2 regions of the Pseudaeromonas paramecii genome follow, and region 2 is predicted to be linked to the other one. Evidence: predicted binding sites of a transcription regulator. Region 2 holds the regulator's gene; the other holds the start of a gene.
The links. Region 2 encodes MetJ, which represses methionine synthesis genes. Its sites were predicted from a motif close to AGANNTCTAGANNTCT; they were not measured.
Positions count from the first base shown of each region.

Region 1: the regulator MetJ is predicted to act here: its motif matches at 2,772-2,787, upstream of metA (homoserine O-acetyltransferase MetA).

Region 1 is NZ_BAABFC010000011.1:51,113-60,959, reverse strand. Features, by position in the region: gene ABD847_RS08555 (CinA family nicotinamide mononucleotide deamidase-related protein) at 129-1,298, opposite strand; gene ABD847_RS08550 (HD-GYP domain-containing protein) at 1,383-2,654, opposite strand; gene metA (homoserine O-acetyltransferase MetA) at 2,814-3,731, shown strand; gene ABD847_RS08540 (MGMT family protein) at 3,728-4,054, opposite strand; gene metH (methionine synthase) at 4,197-7,922, shown strand; gene ABD847_RS08530 (hypothetical protein) at 8,041-8,775, shown strand; gene asnC (transcriptional regulator AsnC) at 9,056-9,517, shown strand.
Region 2 is NZ_BAABFC010000021.1:7,027-16,873, reverse strand. Features, by position in the region: gene ABD847_RS14050 (bifunctional aspartate kinase/homoserine dehydrogenase II) at 1-1,069, opposite strand, end outside; gene metB (cystathionine gamma-synthase) at 1,105-2,274, opposite strand; gene metJ (met regulon transcriptional regulator MetJ) at 2,433-2,753, shown strand; gene nudE (ADP compounds hydrolase NudE) at 2,750-3,325, opposite strand; gene yrfG (GMP/IMP nucleotidase) at 3,398-4,081, shown strand; gene ABD847_RS14025 (type II secretion system protein N) at 4,065-4,820, opposite strand; gene gspM (type II secretion system protein GspM) at 4,817-5,308, opposite strand; gene gspL (type II secretion system protein GspL) at 5,305-6,489, opposite strand; gene gspK (type II secretion system minor pseudopilin GspK) at 6,486-7,484, opposite strand; gene gspJ (type II secretion system minor pseudopilin GspJ) at 7,481-8,095, opposite strand; gene gspI (type II secretion system minor pseudopilin GspI) at 8,082-8,441, opposite strand; gene gspH (type II secretion system minor pseudopilin GspH) at 8,438-9,088, opposite strand; gene gspG (type II secretion system major pseudopilin GspG) at 9,092-9,532, opposite strand; gene gspF (type II secretion system inner membrane protein GspF) at 9,554-9,847, opposite strand, start outside.

The DNA of each region.
Region 1 (9,847 bases), on a different contig from region 2:
TCAGTTGGTAGAGCGCACCCTTGGTAAGGGTGAGGTCCCCAGTTCGACTCTGGGTATCAGCACCATCATAAAGAAACCCCGCCTTGGCGGGGTTTTTGCTTTTTTGCTTTCTTTTTTGTTAGCTCAACTTAGCCGGATAGGCGGCTGTGCCGCAGCTCACTGCGTTTGAGTGTCTGATAATCGCAGATGGCAGGCAGCGCCTGCAGGTGGCGTTGCAGCATATGCAGGGCGGCAAAGCTGATGACGGTGGTGTGAAGTTGCTGATCTTGCAGGCCAATATTCAGCGTCTGGGCTGCTCCTTGCTGACCATCCCAAAGGGCCAACGGAATGCCGGCTTCGCTCGCCTGCCCCACTGCCAGATGTAAGCCATCGTGCTGCTGCAGGGTTTTTAACAGTGCGGCGGCCGAGGCTGGCAGTGGGCCGTAGTGGGCGCTGAGCCTGGGTAACACTGGGGCTAGCTGTCGCAGTAGCAAACCCTGACTGGCATCCTCATGCAGCACCAGCGGTTGGTTATCCAACAGCCGCTGAAGATCCGTCGCCATCTGCCAATCACCTTGTCCTACCTGATACGGCGCTAGAATTGGCAACAGTTGCTGCTCTGCCAGGGCAAAGTCGGTGTCATCGGCCTGCTGACTGATGAGCTTTATTTCGATCAGCGGCATGGAGGAGCGGTAGCCCAACACGATATGGGTCGGCCAGCTGAGATTGTCCAGTTGATCGCTCAGGGCCGACTCGGAGACACCGAAGGTGAAGTAGCGACGCACCTCGGTCCTCTGGCTCTGCTCCCCGGTCGCCAGCCTGGGCAGTATCTGCTCATCGACCATGCGGAAAAACTCGTTCGGCACGCCTGGAGTAAAGAAACAACGTGCCCGGTCGATCTGGAGCTCAAAGCCGCAGGCCGTGCCGATGGGATTATCTAGTTTGCTAGCCCCTGTGGGCAGCATCGCCTGCTTGCGGTTACTGGTGGGCATGGGGCGGCCACGGCTGGCGTAGCGTGCCTCGAGTTGATCCAGCCAGGCGGTATCCAATGCCAAGCCGACGCCGGCAGCCAGAGCCGCTGCCTCTGTGGTCTTGTCGTCTGAGGTGGGGCCCAATCCGCCATTGACGATGATGATGTCAGCCTGCTGGCTGCGCTCCTTAAGGATGGCTACCAGATGCGTCAGGTCATCCCCCACCGTCTGGCGACGCTGGACCTGCATTCCTTTATCCAGCAGTCGCTGGCATAGCCAGGCGGCATTGCTGTCGACGATGAAGCCGGTCAGCACCTCATCGCCTGTGGTGATAATTTCGATATGCATGAAGGCTATCTCAAATGCCAAGCCAGAGGGTTCGGCTACGTTAGCACGACCCCCGCTCAGGCGCACAGTGGGCGCTTATGGATGTTACTGTTTGAGATTACTGGTGTAATCGATATAGAAGCTGATCCGAGTGCGCGGGTTCAGGTATTCGAACACAGGTTCCGGTAATCGACTTGGGGCAATGACCTTGCCGATACTCAGCCCGGCATCCTCCAGATCTATGATCGCCGCCTCTTGGCGTGGGATCATGGGGTCGTACAGTAGCACGCTGGGATAGAGCAGGCGCTTGGGGTTGACCGACATCACCAGGCCCACCTGGCCATTGGAAAGCTGCACCACGCTGCCGGGAGGATAGATGCCCAGCTGTTTGACCAGCAGCCCTATGTAGTCCTTGTTGAGTTGCTTGGTTCTGTGCTTGAACAGATAAGACAGCACCACGTGGGGCACCCGGGCCTGACTCTTTTGTTGCGGGTGGCAGAGGGAGTCGTATTCATCCACCATCGAGAGCATCTGGGTCAGCTTGCCCAGTTTGTCGGCTTTCACTTGCTCCGGGTAGCCGGAGCCATCCAGTCGCTCATGGTGTTGATAGACCAGCGTCTTGATTTCTGGGTTGCAGTCTTTGACCAGATCCAGCAAATCCCGGCTGTAGCGCGGGTGCTGGCGCATCAGGTTTTCCTCGGGCTTGGTGAGCGGCTCCATCTTGCGCAGTATCTGACTGGGGATCTTCACCTTGCCGATATCGTGGAAGATGGCCCCCATACCCAACACCTTAATCTCCTGCTCGTTGAAGCCGGCCTCCTTGCCCAGCATCATGGCCAGGATCGCCACGTTGAGGGAGTGATAGTAAATCGACTCCCCTTCCGGCATGTCGGACATCAGGTGCAGCACCATCTCATCGGCATTGAGCAGCTTGCTCACCATGTCGTCCACCAGCTCCTGAGCCTCCTGCATGGCGGTCAAGGGGCGGTTTTGCAACTTGTTGATCAAGCTGCGCATCTGGGTGAGCGAGCGTTCGAACGCCTTCTCGCTGCGCTGCAGGCTGCGGCGGTATTGCTTGAGCTGCTCTATGCGATGGGCCTTATCGGCGCGCAGCCGGGCATCCAGATCCGCGACCTCATCATGGTTGATGGCGGGTTCGGCCAGCTGGATCTCGCTGCTCATGGGTTTGGGCGGCGTGTCGGACTTATCCGGAAAGATGACCACCTGTTTGAGGCCCAGGCTGCGGATAAGATCTATCTGTTCCTGCGATTTAATCAGGAAGCTGGAGAAGAGAAAGGGGTGATCCTTCCAGTTAACCGGCAATTTTACGTAGTTGCCAATCTGGAGCCGATCAATGGAGATCTTTATGCCTGCCATCAAGTTACCGCTTTGAAGTGTCAGCGCTAATGCTAGTCAAAGGGGGGAGGGAAAGGAAGTGCCAGTGTGCGTGTGGTGACAATGGATGACAGTGACCGCCCCTTGGTGTAGATTTCTAGATGTCCAGACGTTTTTACCGTTATCTTGAGGGAGTGAGCCATGCCGATTCGCATTCCGGATAAGCTGCCGGCAGCCGGGGTTCTCAGTGAAGAGAATATTTTTGTCATGACCGAGACGCGGGCCGTTCATCAGGACATACGCCCCCTGCGGGTGTTGCTGCTGAACCTGATGCCCAAGAAGATCGAGACAGAAATCCAGCTGATGCGCATGCTCTCCAACTCTCCGCTGCAGGTGAACGTCGACCTGTTGCGCATCGACAATCGCGAGTCAAAGAACACCCCCATTACGCACCTGGAGACCTTTTATCAGGATTTCGCCCAGGTGAAGCAGAACAAGTATGACGGTCTCATCATCACGGGGGCGCCCCTCGGGCTGGTGCAGTTTGATGATGTGGTCTACTGGGACACCCTGGTGGAGATCATCGAGTGGTCACGCCACCATGTCACCTCGACCCTGTTTCTGTGCTGGGCCGCCCAGGCGGCGCTCAAGGTGTTTTATGGCCTGGAGAAGCAGACCCGGGATGCCAAACTGTCCGGTGTCTACGAGCATCGCCGCCTGGTGGCCCTGGATCCGCTGGTGCGCGGCTTCGACGATCGCTTTCTGGCGCCGCACTCCCGTTACGCCAGCTTTGAAGGGAATTTTATCCGTGCCAACACCGATCTGCAGATCTTCGCCGAGTCTGATGAGGCGGGTGTTTATCTGGCGGTGAGCCCGGATTGCCGCCAGGTCTACGTCACCGGCCATCCCGAATACGATGCCGATACCCTGCACAACGAATACCAGCGGGATGTGGGGCTAGGGTTGGCGCCGGCCATGCCGGTCAATTATTACCCCAACAACGATGCCAGCCAGACACCGCACTCCAGCTGGCGTAGCCATGGGCACCTGTTGTTTGCCAACTGGTTGAATTACTACGTCTATCAGTTGACGCCGTTCGACCTGGGGACGCTTAGCTAGTCTGGCCAGCCATAACGGGCCAGATCCAGCGGGCAGTCTGCCGCGGCGGGTACCCCTTCTGCCTGCAGCAGGGCCAATTGTCGTTGCAGGTCTTCGCCCTGCAGCGAGCAGAGGCCAAAACGATTGATGACCCTGTGCCACGGCAGGCGGCTGCCTTCGGGCAAGCGGCACAAGAGGCCGCCGACCTGGCGGGCGGCACGGGGGGAGCCGGCCAGGCGGGCCACCTGGCCATAGGTGGTGACGCGCCCGTAGGGAATGGCCGCCACCACCTGATAGACCCGCTGGGCAAAGCCCATGGGCGGGTGAGAGGGAGGGATTGACATGGACATCTTGCTATCATGCACACAATGTCAGCCATCCTGACAGTGGAGCGCCTGGCTTGTCCAGCCGCGGTGCTCTAGACCAATACGCATCCTCGGTTCCAGGACGGAGCCGGGCATCCAGCAGTAAAAGAGGATTATCCAAGTGCCTACGACCCAACCGGCAACGTCCACCCAGACCCAGCTTACCCACTGTCTGCAACAGCGCATCCTGCTGATCGACGGCGGCATGGGCACCATGATCCAGAGCTACGGGTTGCAGGAAGCGGACTACCGGGGCGAGCGCTTCGCCCACTGGCCCAGCGATCTCAAGGGCAACAATGACCTGCTGGTACTGACCAAGCCCCAGGTGATCCGCGAGATCCACGAGGCCTATCTGGCCGCCGGCGCCGATATTCTCGAGACCAACAGCTTCAACGCCACCCGCATCGCCATGGCCGACTATCACATGGAGGATCTCAGCGCCGAGATCAACCGGGAGGCGGCGCGGCTGGCCCGCCAGGTGGCGGATGAGTGGACCGCCAAGGACCCGGCCAAGCCGCGCTTTGTCGCCGGCATCCTGGGCCCCACCAACCGCACCTGTTCCATTTCGCCGGATGTGAACGATCCCGGCGCGCGCAACGTCACCTATGACGAACTGGTGGCCGCCTACATGGAGTCTACCCATGCGCTGATCGAAGGCGGGGCTCACCTCATCATGATCGAGACCATCTTCGATACCCTTAACGCCAAGGCCGCGGTGTTTGCGGTGGAGAGCGTGTTCGATGAGCTGGGGCTGCGTCTGCCGGTGATGATCTCCGGTACCATCACCGATGCCTCCGGCCGTACCCTGTCCGGCCAGACCACCGAGGCCTTTTACAACTCGCTGCGCCACGCCCAGCCACTCTCGTTCGGCCTCAACTGTGCCCTGGGCCCCAAGGAGCTGCGCCAGTACGTGGAGGAGCTTGCTCGCATCAGCGAGACCTATGTGTCGGTGCACCCCAATGCCGGCCTGCCCAACGCCTTCGGTGGCTACGATCTGGAAGCCGACGAGATGGCGGTGCATATCCGCGAGTGGGCCGAGGCGGGTTTCCTCAACCTGGTGGGGGGCTGCTGCGGCACCACACCGGCCCATATCGCCGCCATGGCACAGGCGGTGGCCGGCTGTGCGCCACGCCCGCTGCCGGAGCTGCCGGTGGCCTGTCGTCTGGCCGGCCTGGAGCCCTTGACTATCAGCGCCGACTCCATGTTTATCAACGTGGGGGAGCGCACCAACGTCACCGGTTCGGCCAAGTTCAAGCGGCTGATCAAGGAAGAGAATTACGACGAGGCGCTGGACATCGCCCGTCAGCAGGTGGAAAACGGCGCCCAGATCATCGACATCAACATGGACGAAGGCATGCTGGATGCTGAGGCCTGCATGGTGCGCTTCTTGAACCTCATCGCCTCCGAGCCGGACATCTGCAAGGTGCCCATCATGGTGGACTCCTCCAAGTGGGAGGTGATGGAAGCCGGGCTCAAGTGCATTCAGGGCAAGCCCATCGTCAACTCCATCTCCATGAAGGAGGGGGTGGAGAAGTTTATCGCCCAGGCCAAGCTCATTCGCCGTTATGGCGCCGCCGTCATCGTCATGGCCTTTGACGAACAGGGGCAGGCCGATACCCGGGCGCGCAAGTTCGAGATCTGTCAGCGGGCCTACCGCATCCTGGTGGATCAGGTGGGTTTCCCACCGGAAGACATCATCTTCGATCCCAACATCTTCGCGGTGGCAACCGGCATCGACGAACACAACAACTACGCCATGGACTTCATCGAAGCGGTGAAGGACATCAAGGAACACCTGCCTCACGCCATGATCTCCGGTGGTGTCTCCAACGTCTCCTTCTCGTTCCGCGGCAACGAGCCGGTGCGCGAGGCGATCCACTCTGTGTTCCTCTACTATGCCATTCAGAACGGCATGGACATGGGCATCGTCAACGCCGGTCAATTGGCCATCTACGAGGACATCCCGGCCGAGCTTAAGGCCAAGGTGGAGGCGGTGGTGCGCAACACCCACCCCGGCGCCACCGAGGAGCTGCTGGCCATTGCCGAGCAGTACCGTGGCGGAGGTGCCCAGCAGGTGGTGGATCCGAAGGAGCAGGAGTGGCGCAGCTGGCCGGTGGCCAAGCGGCTGGAGCATGCCCTGGTCAAGGGCATTACCGACTTCATCGACGAGGACACCGAAGAGGCGCGTGCCCAGTCGGCGCGGCCCATCGAGGTGATCGAAGGGCCGCTGATGGCCGGCATGAACGTGGTGGGCGATCTGTTTGGCGCCGGCAAGATGTTCCTGCCCCAGGTGGTGAAGTCGGCGCGGGTGATGAAGCGGGCCGTAGCCTACCTGCAGCCCTATATCGAGCAGGAAAAATCCGGCGGCCAGAGCAATGGCAAGATCGTCATGGCCACGGTGAAGGGCGACGTGCACGACATCGGCAAGAACATCGTCGGCGTGGTGCTGCAGTGCAATAACTTCGAGATCATCGATCTGGGCGTCATGGTGCCCTGCGAGAAGATCCTGCAGACCGCCCGGGAGCAAAACGCCGACATGATTGGCCTCTCCGGCCTCATCACGCCCTCGCTGGACGAGATGGTGCACGTGGCCAAGGAGATGCAGCGCCAGGGCTTCACCATACCGCTGCTCATCGGCGGCGCCACCACCTCCAAGGCCCATACCGCGGTGAAGATAGAGCAGAACTACCAAGAGCCTGTGGTCTATGTCTCCAATGCCAGCCGGGCGGTGGGCGTGGCCCAGAGCCTGCTGTCGACCGAGCTCAAGCCGGCCTTTGCCGAGCGGCTCAGCCGCGAGTACGAGACGGTGCGGGAGCAGCATGCCCGCAAGCAACCGCGCACCAAGGCGGTGTCGCTGGCCGAGGCCCGCGCCAATGGCTGGTCCTGCGACTGGAGTGCCTACCAGCCGCCCAAGCCGGCCCAACCCGGCATCCATGTGCTGCGCAAGGTAGCCATTGCCACCCTGCGTAACTACATCGACTGGACTCCCTTCTTCCTCAGCTGGGAGCTGGCGGGCAAGTTCCCGCGCATCCTGGAGGATGAGGTGGTGGGCGAGGAGGCCAAGCGCCTGTATGCCGATGCCAATGCCATGCTGGATCGCCTGGAGGGCAGCGGCGAGGTGGAGGTGACCGGTATGCTGGGGCTGTTCCCGGCCAACCGGGTCGGCGATGACATCGAGGTCTACACCGACGAGTCGCGAAGCGAGGTCAAACAGGTGCTGCGCGGTCTGCGCCAGCAGACCGACAAGGTGAGCCAGGCCCGGGATGGCAAGGTGTTCCCCAACTACTGCCTCTCCGACTTTGTGGCGCCCAAGGAGAGCGGCGTCGCCGACTGGATCGGCGCCTTCGCGGTGAGCGGCGGCTTTGGTGAGAGCGAGATCGCGGAAGGCTACAAGGCGGCGGGGGATGACTACAATGCCATCTTGCTGCAGGCGGTGTGCGATCGTCTGGCCGAAGCCTTTGCCGAGTACCTGCATGAGCGGGTGCGCAAGGAGTTCTGGGGGTATGCCCCGGACGAGGCACTGACCAACGAGGAGCTGATCCGCGAGAACTACCGTGGCATCCGTCCGGCACCCGGTTATCCGGCCTGCCCCGAGCACACCGAGAAAGGCACCCTGTGGCAACTGCTGGGGGTGGAGGAGGCCATCGGCATGCAGCTGACCGAATCCTATGCCATGTGGCCGGCGGCGGCGGTCTCCGGCTGGTACTTCAGCCACCCGGAAGCCAAATACTTCGCCGTGGCGGGGATCCAGCCCGATCAGGTCAAGGATTATGCCGAGCGCAAGGGCATGACGGTGGAAGAGGCGGAACGCTGGTTGGCGCCCAATCTGGGCTACCAGCCGGAATAAAATCCGAGGGCGCCGCTGGCGCCCTTTTTGTTAGCTGGCCCGCAAAGCCGGGTTGCCACGGCTGGTTTTGTGATGGGGCCCGGCCATAATGCCAGCCCCGCCGTATTGGAGATGCCCCATGTCACTGCGTTGCCTTGCCCTCTTGTTGAGCTGTTTGACCCTGCCCGCCCTGCAGGCCACCGAAGTCGCTCCGCCCACTGCCGAGCAGGAGTACCATGCCCTGGCGAGCCGTTTCGTGGATCTCTCCTTGCACCAGTCACCCCTGGCCTATCTGAGCCTGGTGACCGAGCCCGTGCTGCGGGATGGCGGTGATGGTCAGTACCAGCACCTGGCCGCGCTGCTCAAGCCCAGGGTGCCGGCGGATCCGGTGGCCACCCTGCTCTATGCCGGCTTGCTCAGTGCCCAGGCCCACAAACCCTTGATGCGATTGTCGCCGGATGGCCAGCTGAACCAGGCCCAGTTGGATAACTGGCCCGCCCTGATGGCCGATCCCTTGCTCAAGGAGTCCTTCGGTCTGCTGGATACCCTGTGCCAGCAGCAGAACCTGCAGGCCTGCCTGTCCTGGTTTCAGGCCTTGAACGAACAGGGGGTGCCTGTGATGGTGGGGCAGGATGAGGCGGCCCGACAGACGTTTTTGCGCAGCATGGCTGCACCGGAGGCCCAGGTGCGGCGGGTGGCGATCCTGAATTACGCCCAACAGGCCTCGCCGAGCCTGGCCCGCTTCATCGCCAGCCTGTATGAGCGGGGACTGTTGCCGCTGCCACCGGAGATGGCCAAGGCGCTGGGCTTTGAGCGGGATGCGGCCAAGGCGGCTCAGTGGCAAAGCAAGGCCGAGCAGCTGATGGCGCAGTGAGACAAGGCGGCTGGAAAAAAGAACAGCCGTCCTAGGACGGCTGGCGAAAGAGGAATGATGGGTCATTCAACGTGGGTGGAGCGAATGGCCCGGAATTCAGTGCCAAGTCCCGACCAGCTCCTGATGGTCGGAAGCGCGGATCACCGCGGCTGAAAACGAGGCAATCATCAGTATTTTTGCGTTTTCGTTCAATACCCAACAATAAATTCCCCGCCTTTGCTTTTTTTTGTTTAATCTTGGTGCCGATATTTTATCGTTTGTTTATTTATGAGGCTGAAAAGTGGCCGCTCATTATCAGATCGATGATCTGGACCGCAAGATACTGACTGCCCTGGTGGACAATGCCCGGACGCCCTATGCCGAGCTGGCCAAACTCAATGGCGTCAGCCCGGCTACCATCCATGTACGGGTGGAGAAGCTCAGGCAGGCCGGCATCATCACGGGTGCCCAGATCACATTGGATCCTCAGTCCTTGGGCTTCGACGTCTGCTGTTTCATCGGCATCAACCTCAAGAGCGCCAAGGACTATGGTCGGGCTATCGAGCAGTTGCATCGCCTGCCGGAGGTGACGGAGGCTCATTACACCACAGGGCACTACAACATCTTCATCAAGGTGCGTACCCGCTCCATCGACGAGCTGCACCAGCTGCTGATCAACCGCATCCAGTCCATCGACGAGATCCAGTCCACCGAGACCCTGATCTCCCTCAGTAGCCCCATCCAACGGCAAATCTCGTTATAGCGCCGACGGCGCCATCTGCCTGCCGAATCTTTTTTGCCCGACGGGTATAGGCCCATACGGGCCAGATTCAGTTATCCCATTGCTGAACAAGAATTACCTGTCTTGAGGCAAAAACTGAAAGCGCTTTCAAGTCTTTGCCTCTGCTTAAGGTCACAAAAAAAGGTCAGCCTAGGTTAAGGGATGCTAAGCCGATGCAATTTACTCGTTAGGTCACAAATTACCTGTGTTGTCGCTCTTTATATTCCGCGCCAAGCGTGCTGCGTCAGTGGTCTTCGCTGCATAAACGAGGGTCGCCAAGGTTGTTGGCGACGTTCCGATAACAAACCGGCG
Region 2 (9,847 bases):
GCTTGCGATCCGCCTGCTGATGGGCGGTCAGCGGCGACAGCTGATGGCGGGCCAGCAGGGCCTCTATCTCCCCCACTGCCTCGGCATAGGGCACCTGGGGCAGGATCTTCAGCTCGATGAGGGCCACCTGCTCCACCGAGGTGACGATGCGGGCGCCCTTCACCAGGGCCTGCTTGCGCAGTATGTGGGTGGCGCCCCCCTCCGGGTCATAGCTGCAGCGCAGGCTGAGGCGCTGGCTGCTGGCCAGCAAGGGCTGCAGGGTGCGGGAGTGCAGCACGGGCGCCCCCAACCGGGCCAGCTCGTTGGCCTCGGCCAGCGAGAGGCGCTCCAGCAGACGGGCCGCCTTCACCTGACGGGGATCGGCACTGTAGACCCCGGCCACGTCGCTCCAGATGGTGGTGGCTTCGGCACCGGCCAGGGCACCGATCAGGGTGGCGGAATAGTCGGAACCGTTGCGCCCCAGCAGCAGGGTGCGCCCCTGGGCATCGGCGGCGATGAAGCCGGTGATCACCACGGTCTGCTGGCCCAGCCGGCTCAATTGTTCGGTGAGGCGCTGGCCGGAGACCGCCACGTCGACCCGGGCCAGAGCGGCCTCCTCGGCCAGCAGAAACTCGCGGGCATCCAGCCAGGCGGCCTGATTGCCCCGCTCCTCCAGCAGGGCGGCCAGCAGGCGGGCGGACCAGACCTCGCCGTGAGCCAGCACATAGTGGCGCTGGTAACTGTCCAACCGGCTCTCCAGCAGCCGACCGATCTGCTGCAGATCCGTCATGAGCTGGCTGCTGAGCCGCTGGCGGCGCTCCCCGTCCAGCAGACCGTCGATCAGGCCCTGCTGGTAGCCCTGCAGGGCGGCGAGGGCATCGGCGGCGGCATGGTCGCCGCTGGCCACCAGCTCCATCAGCTCCAGCAGCCGGTTGGTGGTCTTGCCGGCGGCGGAGACCACCACCAGCGGATGCAGGCCGGCCTGCTGTTCGATCAAGCCGGCGACCCGCCGATAGCAGGCGGGATCCGCCAGACTGCTGCCACCAAACTTATGGACCTGACGGCCCTGGCTGCTTTCCTGGATGGACATGGTGTTACCTCGTTACCACTGCAAGTTGTTGACTATCAGGCGCCCAGCGCCGCCACGGCGGCGAAGCCGCGCCGCAGATCTTCGACCAAATCGTCCGCATGCTCAATGCCGATGGACAGGCGCAGCAGCTGATCCGAGATGCCGGCCACCTTGCGCGCCTCCGGATCCATGCCGGCATGGGTCATGCTGGCCGGGTGGGCCACCAGGCTCTCCACCCCACCCAGAGACTCCGCCAGACAGAACAGCTCCAGGGCGCCGAGGAAAGCCTCCAGCTGGGGTTGGCTCACCTCCAGCTCGAAGCTCAGCATGGCGCCGAAGCCCTGCTGTTGCCGACAGGCGATCGCGTGTCCCGGGTGACTGGGCAGGCTGGGATGATACAGGGTCTTGACCAGGGGTTGGGTCTGCAGGAAGGCCAGCACCTGCTGGGCGTTCTCCAGGTGGGTGCGCAGTCGGGGCGCCAGGGTACGCAGGCCCCGCAGGGTCAGGTAGGCATCGAAGGCGCCGCCGGTCAGCCCCAGGCAGTTGCCCCACCAGGCCAGTTGCTCGGCCAGCTCCGGGGTCTTGGCGATGGCCACGCCCCCCACCACATCGGAGTGACCATTGAGGTACTTGGTGGTGGAGTGCACCACTATGTCCGCCCCCAGGGCCAGGGGTTGCTGCTGCAGCGGCGTCAGGAAGGTGTTGTCCACCGCGACGGTGGCGCCCACCGCCTGAGCCTGCTGGCACAGCTTGGCCACGTCCACCACCCGCAGCAGCGGGTTGGAGGGGGTCTCGATCCAGATAAGCTTGGGCCCCTGGGCCAAGGCGGCCTGCCAGGCGGCATCGTCACCCTGATCGACGAACAGCACCCGATAGTGGCCCTTGGCCGCCACGTGCTGGAACAGGCGGTAGGTGCCGCCGTAACAGTCATGGGGCGCGATCAGCAGATCGCCGGCATTCAGCAGGGCCGTGGCCACCAGGTGGATGGCCCCCATGCCGGTGCCGGTCACCACGGCGCCGGCACCGCCTTCCAGGGCGGCCAGCGCCTCCGCCAGGGTCTGGCGGGTGGGATTGCCGGAGCGGCTGTAGTCGAAGGCCCGCTTCTGGCCGTAGCCGGCGAAGGTGTAGTTGGTGGAAAGGTAAATCGGGGGCACGACGGCACCGTGCTGGCCGTCGCTGGCGATCCCCGCCTTGACGGCGTGGGTCTGAGGTTTGAACTGAGCCATGGCACTCCTCGCGTTGGCTGGCGGCATTGCGCTCACCTTACGTGAGGGCAAAAAAGCCGTCAATACTTCTAGACGTCTAAAAGGCTTTGCCTATGGATTGCCACGACAAACCATAAGGGTTAAACTTGCTGCCCATCCTTTACGACCGCAGGTAGAGCATGAAAACCGAGTGGAACGGCGATTACGTCAGCCCTTATGCCGAGCACGGCAAGAAGAGTGAGCAGGTCAAGAAGATCACCGTCTCTATCCCCACCAAGGTGCTGAAGATCCTCACCGACGAACGCACCCGCCGCCAGGTCAACAACCTGCGTCATGCCACCAACAGCGAACTGCTGTGCGAAGCCTTTTTGCATGCCTTCACCGGCCAGCCCCTACCGGGCGATGAAGACCTGCGCAAGGACAGACCCGACGACATACCCACCCAGGCCAAGGAAATCATGCTGGCCCTGGGCAAGCCCATCGAATCCTACGACGACTAGGCCGGCGGTTCGCCTGCCGACTGTGCCTGCAGATAACCCAGCGCCAGCAACAGGGCGGCCACGCTGCGGGCATTGTTGAAGTCCGGCGCCGACAACAGCTCCTGTGCCCGGCTTAACGGCCAGGTCACCAGCTCCAAGGGCTCCGGCTCGTCCCCTTCCCGCAGCTCGGGATAGAGATCCCTCGCCAGCAGCACCGTCATGCTGCTGGCAAAAAACTCCGGCACCAGATTCAGGGTCTTCAGGGCCACCAGCTCACGGGCACCGTAGCCCGTCTCTTCCATCAGCTCGCGGTTGCCCGCCTCCGGCGCCGTCTCCCCGGCATCGATCAGCCCCTTGGGAAACCCCAGCTCGTAGCTGTGGGTGCCGGCGGCATATTCACGCACCAGCAGCAGGGTATCGTCCCCCAGCAGAGGCACCAGCATGACGCCGCCGCGATGACCGCCCGCCATGCGTTCGTACACCCGCTCGGCGCCATTTTCGAAGCGCAGGTGCACCGCCTCCACCTTGAACAACCGGCTCTCGGCCACCAGCTCGCGCTTGAGGACATCCGGTTTGACTCTGTGCTGTTTCATACCCTGGTTCGGCATATAATCGCCGCCTCTTGCCCCGTGGGGCGATTAAAACAAACTTGCACAAGGAATACCATGTTAGCCTGGCGCCACATCGACACCGTCCTGCTGGACATGGACGGCACCCTGATCGATCTGCACTTCGACAACCACTTCTGGCAGCAGCTGGTGCCGGCGCGCTGGGGGGCTGCTCGCGGGCTGGATCTGGAGGAGGCCCGGGCGGCCCTGGATCCTGTGTTTGCCGCCGTGGCCGGCACCCTCGACTGGTACTGTCTGGACTACTGGCGCGACACGCTCGGCCTGGACATCCTCGGCCTCAAGCAGGAGATAGCCGAGAAGATCCGCTGGCGCCCCGACGCCCGTCCTTTCTTGGAGGCCCTGCGGCTGAGCGGCCGTCGCTGTTACCTGTTTACCAATGCCCACCCGGACAGCCTGGCGCTGAAACTCAAGCGCACCGGGCTGGATCGTTATCTGGACGGACTCTACTCCACCCATGGCTTTGGTGTCAGCAAGGAAGATCAGGGCTGTTGGCAGGCACTGCGGCAGACGCTGGCCTTCGACCCGGCCCGCACCCTGTTTGTGGATGACTCGCCCCGCATCCTGGCGGCGGCAGGCGAGTTCGGCATCGGCCACCGGCTGGGGATACTCAACCCCGACAGCCAGCGGCCACGCCAGGTGATGGCCGACGTGCCGGGGATCTGCGATTACGGCTGCCTGATCCCCGCGCTGCTGGCCAATCCGGTCAGAGCCGACCGTTGACGTTAAGGGTCACGACGCCGCGGCTGTCCGGGCGTCCCAGCATGGCCAGGGTACTGCGCATGTCCGCCGGCATGGCCGGCCCCGGGGTCAGCTTGCCCTTGAACTGGTAGCGGCCATCCCAGCCCCACTCCCCTTCACCGCTGAGGCTCAGGCTATCGCTGCTTTGTTGCAGTTTGCCGATGAGCTTGCCGCCACGGCAGCTTAGGGTCAGCACAGGCTCGCCCAGAGGCAATTCACCCGCCGGGGTCAACAGGCTGGCGCCACGCCAGCGCAGGGTGCCCTTCACCGCCTCGCAGCCCTTGGCCGTCAGGCTGGCCTCCGGCAGGCTCAACTGCAGCTGACCGCTGCCCTGCAATGGGATGGGCAGCGGCAGGCGGGGCACCAGATCCTCGGCATCCAGGCTGACTTGCCAGCCCTCCAGGCTCAGCTGCCCCCCCAGGCCAACGCTGGCCACCCCCTGGCCGTTGAGCCCCTGGCGGCGGCCGAACTCCAGCTCCAGGCTGGGGGCGAGCCACAACAGACTGGTGACCGGCAGGTGCCAGCGGACACGATCCAGCTGCTCGGGGCCCCAACGCAGTCGATCCACTTCGCCACGCCACAAGGAACCCTGCACCCCCTCAAGCCGCAGGGGCGCCGGCAACGGCAGGGCATTGACCACCGCCTGGGCCGGCAGCTGGGCCAGCAGGAAACCGAGATAACACAAGAGGCTCAGCAGGCCACCCAACCACCATGACTTCATGAACGGCGCTCCAGAACCAAACGTCTCACCTTCACCTCGCCCTTGATCTCCGGCAGGGCCGCCAGCTCCAGCGCAGCGACGGTGACGCCATACTGCTCCTCCAACTGACGCACCCACTCCAGCCAGCGATCAAACGGCAGGCGCTCTATCTCCACCTGCACCTGGCCGGACAGGGACTGCATGCGGGTCAGGGTGATCTTGGCCCGGCTGGCGCTCTGGTTCACCACCGACTCCAGTGACCCGGACAGATCCACTTTGGCGCCGCCCTGGCGCTGCAGGCTGAGCACCCGCCCCCCCTGCTCCTGCATCCAGGCCAGGGTGGCCTGTTGCTTGGCCACCCGCGCGCGACTCGCCTCCAGACCACTCTGGAAGGGCTGCCACAGCCCCCAGTAGAGGATGGCCAGCAGCAGGGCGCCGCCGCCCAGCAGCAGCAGGCGGCGTTCCCGCTCGCTCAGGGTCTGCCAGCGCTGTATCCATGTCTGCATCATGACTTGCTCCTCAGGATCAGGGTGCCGGTGACCCGATTGCCCTCGCTGCGTAGCTCGGCCGGTTTCACCTCAAAGGTATCCGCCACCTGGGCCCGGAAACGCTCGAAACTGTCAAAGCCGGCGGCGGACATCTGCATGCGCAGCTCCTGCTGCTTGCCGTCGTAGCGCAGGGTCAGAGGGCGCAGATCCGGCAACTTGGCCAGCACAGGATGCAGTTGCTGCAGCATCTGCAGCAGCCCCTGCTGGCCGGCGGCCCCCTCCAGCACCGCCAGGTGCTGTTTCAGCTGACTGCGCGGATCAATGAGCCGCTTGTCTGCCGGGAACAGCTGACGGTAGACGCCGTCGATCTGCACCTTGAGGGCCTGCTCCTGCTGCGCCAGTTGCCAGCGCTCGCTGCCCAGATTGGCCAGCACCACCAGCAGGCAGACGCCGGCGGCGATGGCCACCTTGCGCCAGGGCTGCCACAGGCGAGCCCATTCCGGTTGCCGGCGATGGGCCCCGGTGAGCAGGTTGGCCCGGTTGCCCAGCACACCGGCTGCCAGCAGCTGCATGGCCAGCACGGGCGGCTCGGCCTGCCACTCACCCGGCGCGCCGTCCGGCACAGGGCCATAGCTGGCGATCCTGGGAGTCGGATCGATGCGCACCAGCAGGGGATCCAGCCAGTCCGGCTCCACCACCATGCCGGCACTGGCACTGCGGCGGATCAGCCACTGTCCCTCCAACGGCACGGCGCTCCAGCGATCGTCCTGCCAGGGCAGACAGAGCACATCCGGCAACAGGCTGCGGGCTTGCAGGCCCGTCTCCGTCAACCACGCCAGCCAGCTGTCCATCCGCTTGTTTTCCACCGCCACCAGATCCACCTGCTGGCCCTGCTGCTCCAGCAGTACCAGGTGCAGGGCGTCCACGTCGGAGGCCAGCTCCTCTTCCAGCAGGTAGGGCAGCGCCTTGAGGGACTGACGGGTCAGGCGGCCCGGCACCGTCACCTGGCGAAACGCCAGGTCGGCGGCGCTCACCAGCACATGCAGCGGCCGACCGCCGGCCCGCTCATGCAGCTGGTTCAGGTGCGCGGCGCCGGGCAGCACGCCGCTGGCGATGACCTCATCCCCCGCCGGATCCCAGACCAGCCAGGGAATGGGGTCCCTGGCCTGGCTGCCCAGCCGAATTACCACTATTTCGCTCACTCCAGCCCTCCGTATTGCCGGCGGATCACTTTCAACTTGTTGGCATCGGTCCGCATAAACAGGCTGCGCATCAGCAGGCGCCGCTCGTCGGTTCGATATTCGATCAGGGCATCAAAGTAATTACTCTTGATCGTGATGACATTGCTGGGCTTATCCCCCAGGCCACTGAGGTTGGTGATGGCCTCCTCGGCCAAAAACTCGCTGGTGGTGTTCCAACCGTCCGACGACCGCTCCTCAATCAGCTTGCGAGCCTCATCCACCTCCAGCCGCTCCAGGAACAGGGCAGACAGCAGGGGCGCCTGGGCGGGCCGCAGAGTATTGACGTTCACCGCCAGGCTGGTGGTGGGCAGGGCACAGATATAGGGCTCCAGCCGCCGGTATAGCTCGGCGCTCACCCCCCGCACCGCCCGCAGCTCGGTGACATCCTGCATCAGGGTGTTGCCCGGCAGGTAGGGTACCGGCAGCCCCTCGTAATAGCTGTCCTCGGCACCGTTGCTGGAGACCAGATCACTGTCACTGTCGATCCAGTCCCGCAGGGCCTCGGTGATCTGGGTGGCGGTGAAAGACTCCACATCCAGGGCCATCAGCAGATGCCGAAACACCTGGGCCTCGTAGGGCAGGTTGCCCTCGCCGTCGTCGTTGTCGTCCACGCCCGTGGTGCCGGCATTGATGCCGTTGAGGTTGTAACAGGCTTGGCCATCCCGCACCTGGCCGGCCAACTGGTCACCGTTATCCAGCGGAAACACCTGGCCGTCGGTGGCCCAGTACTGGGACAAGTCCGTCTTGTTGGGCTGATCCTTGATGTCCTGCAGCAAGGTTTTGGCCACCAGGGCCTCGCCGCTGCGCACAAACCAGTAACCGGAGAGGCTCAGCTGCTGGGCGGCGCTGCGCTGCATGGCCAGAAAGAAGCGGCTGCTCATGTTACCGGCCACCAGCATCATCAGCGCCAGGATCAGCAGTACCACCAGCAGGGCGACGCCGGACTGCCGCCTCATGAGCCGCTCTCCACCAGGGTGAACACCCGGCGGATGCTGCCGTAATCCTCCAGCTCCAGGGTGACCTCGATGCCGGTGGGCAGGCGGCTGGTGTCGCTCCAGCTCTCCAGCCAACGGTTTTGCCAGTAACGCAGCTTAAAGCCGGTGACCCGGCTCAGCAGGCTGGCTTCCTGAGGCTCGGTGCCGATCACGGGATCCGGGAACAGGTAGCTGAGCCGCTGCAGCTTACCCTCCATGAGGCGAAAGCCCACCCACTGCAGGTTGGAGCGAGGGAGCTGGGCGCCGGGGTTGAGCCAGCCGGTATGCACGAAGGCGACGGCATCTCCCTCGCTCTGCAGTTCGGCGGCATTGACCCGGATGACCTCGGTGCTGGCCTCCCCGGACACCCGAACCGGCCGCGGCACCGCCTGCTGGAAGTCCCGCGCCAGCACGGCAAACGCCCGCTGCACCTCTCCCATCCTGCTCACCTGGGTGCGGGTCACCTCATCGTTACGCAGCACTCCCTGCAGCACCTGATAGGCAGCCAGGCTCATGCTGGCGAAGATGGCGATGGCCAGCAGCACCTCCAACAGGGTGAAGCCCTTAGCGGGCTGGTGGTTATTGATTGACATAGCTGCGCAGGGTCACCAGGGGTGACTCGTCCTTCTCCTCGGCCCGCACCTCTACATCCAGGGCACGGAAACTGTCATCGGCGGTCTGCACCCCCTGCCAGCGCCAGTACCAGGTGCGACCGGCCATCTCCTCCTTGCCGTTGACCCAGCTCAGGCTGGGCCACTTGCCCTCCAGGCGCCGTTCGGCCATCTGGTTGTCCGCCACCCAGTTGGCAAAGGTGCGACTCTCCAGATAGCCCAGGCCACTCACCTGGTCACCGGCACTCTTCACCAGGGCCAGGCCCGCCACGGCAAATACGGCCAGGGCCACCATCACCTCCAGGAGCGTCATGCCGGCCGCTTTCATTTATCTGCCGCCTCTATCTCATCACCCTGCAACAGGGTGAACTGGCCCAGCTCGTCGGCGCGGATCTGCCGCGTCTGGTCGGCGTCGGCCTCGACGCTGCTCAGCGTCAGGGAGAAGGGGGTCACTTCACCACCGGGTAGGAACAGCACTTGCGGATCCGCCTGCTGCCCCTCGGGCAACACGCCCCAATCCCGATCGGAGGAGACCAGCCGGCTCTCCTCGGTTTCCAGCTGCAGGCCCCCTACCGTCAGACTCAGGCTCAGGCTGTCTCCATAGTCCCGTTTGGCCGGGAACTTGCCCTGCTCGTAGGGCACCCACTCCAGGTTGTTCCAGTCCAGCCCCTGATCCAGGGGCGCGGCACTGCTGACCGCACCCTGCGCCTCGGCGCTGGTCTTGGTACGGCGGATCAGAAACTGATAGCCGTGCTCATCGACCCGCAGCCCCAGGGTGCGGCCTTCCAGCACCGACTGCTCGGCAGCCAGCTGCACCGTGGCCAGCAGCCGCTCGCTCTCGCTGCGCAGATCCTGCACCTTGCCCTGGGACCCCATGCCGGGCAGCGACAGTATGGCGATGCCCACGGCACAGCCGAGGATCACCACCACCAACATGATTTCAATCAGGGTGAAGCCCGTTTGGCGACGCGGCATGGATCAGTTATCCGCCTTCTCGCCGTCCAGGTTCCAGTTACCTATGTCGTCCTCGGTGCCGGACTCACCATCGAGTCCCATGGAGAAGACGTCAATCTTGCCGTGCTCGCCCGGGCTCAGCATCTGGTAGGCGTTGCCCCAGGGATCCATGGGCAGACGCTTGATGTAACCATCGTCACGGTAGTTGCGCGGTGCCGGATCCGACTCGGGTTTGGTGACCAGCGCATCCAGCCCCTGTTCCGTGGTGGGGTAACGGCTGTTGTCCAGCTTGTACATGTCCAGGGCATTTTCCAGCGCCACTATGTCGCTGACCGCCTTCTGGCGATCCGCCTTCTCCTTGTTGCCCATCAGATTGGGCACCACCAGGCTGGCCAGGATGCCGAGGATGACGATGACGACCATGATTTCCAGCAGGGTAAAGCCGCGCTGACGACGAGTTTGCATAAGGGTCTCCCGATAGATGAATTACTGACTAACCATATTGTTGAGCTGCAGTATGGGCTGCAGTATGGACATGACGATAAAGAGCACCACTGCGGCCATGCCCACCACCAGCAGCGGTTCGAAGACGCCCAGGGCCATGTTGACCTGCCCCTCGAATTCCCGATCCTGGTTGTCCGCCGCCCGGGCCAGCATGCTGTCCAACTCGCCACTGCGCTCGCCGGAGGCGATCATGTGCAGCATCATGGGGGGGAACAGCTTGGTGTTGTCCAGGGCCGCACGCAGGCTGGTGCCTTCCCGTACCCGCTCGGCGGCTTC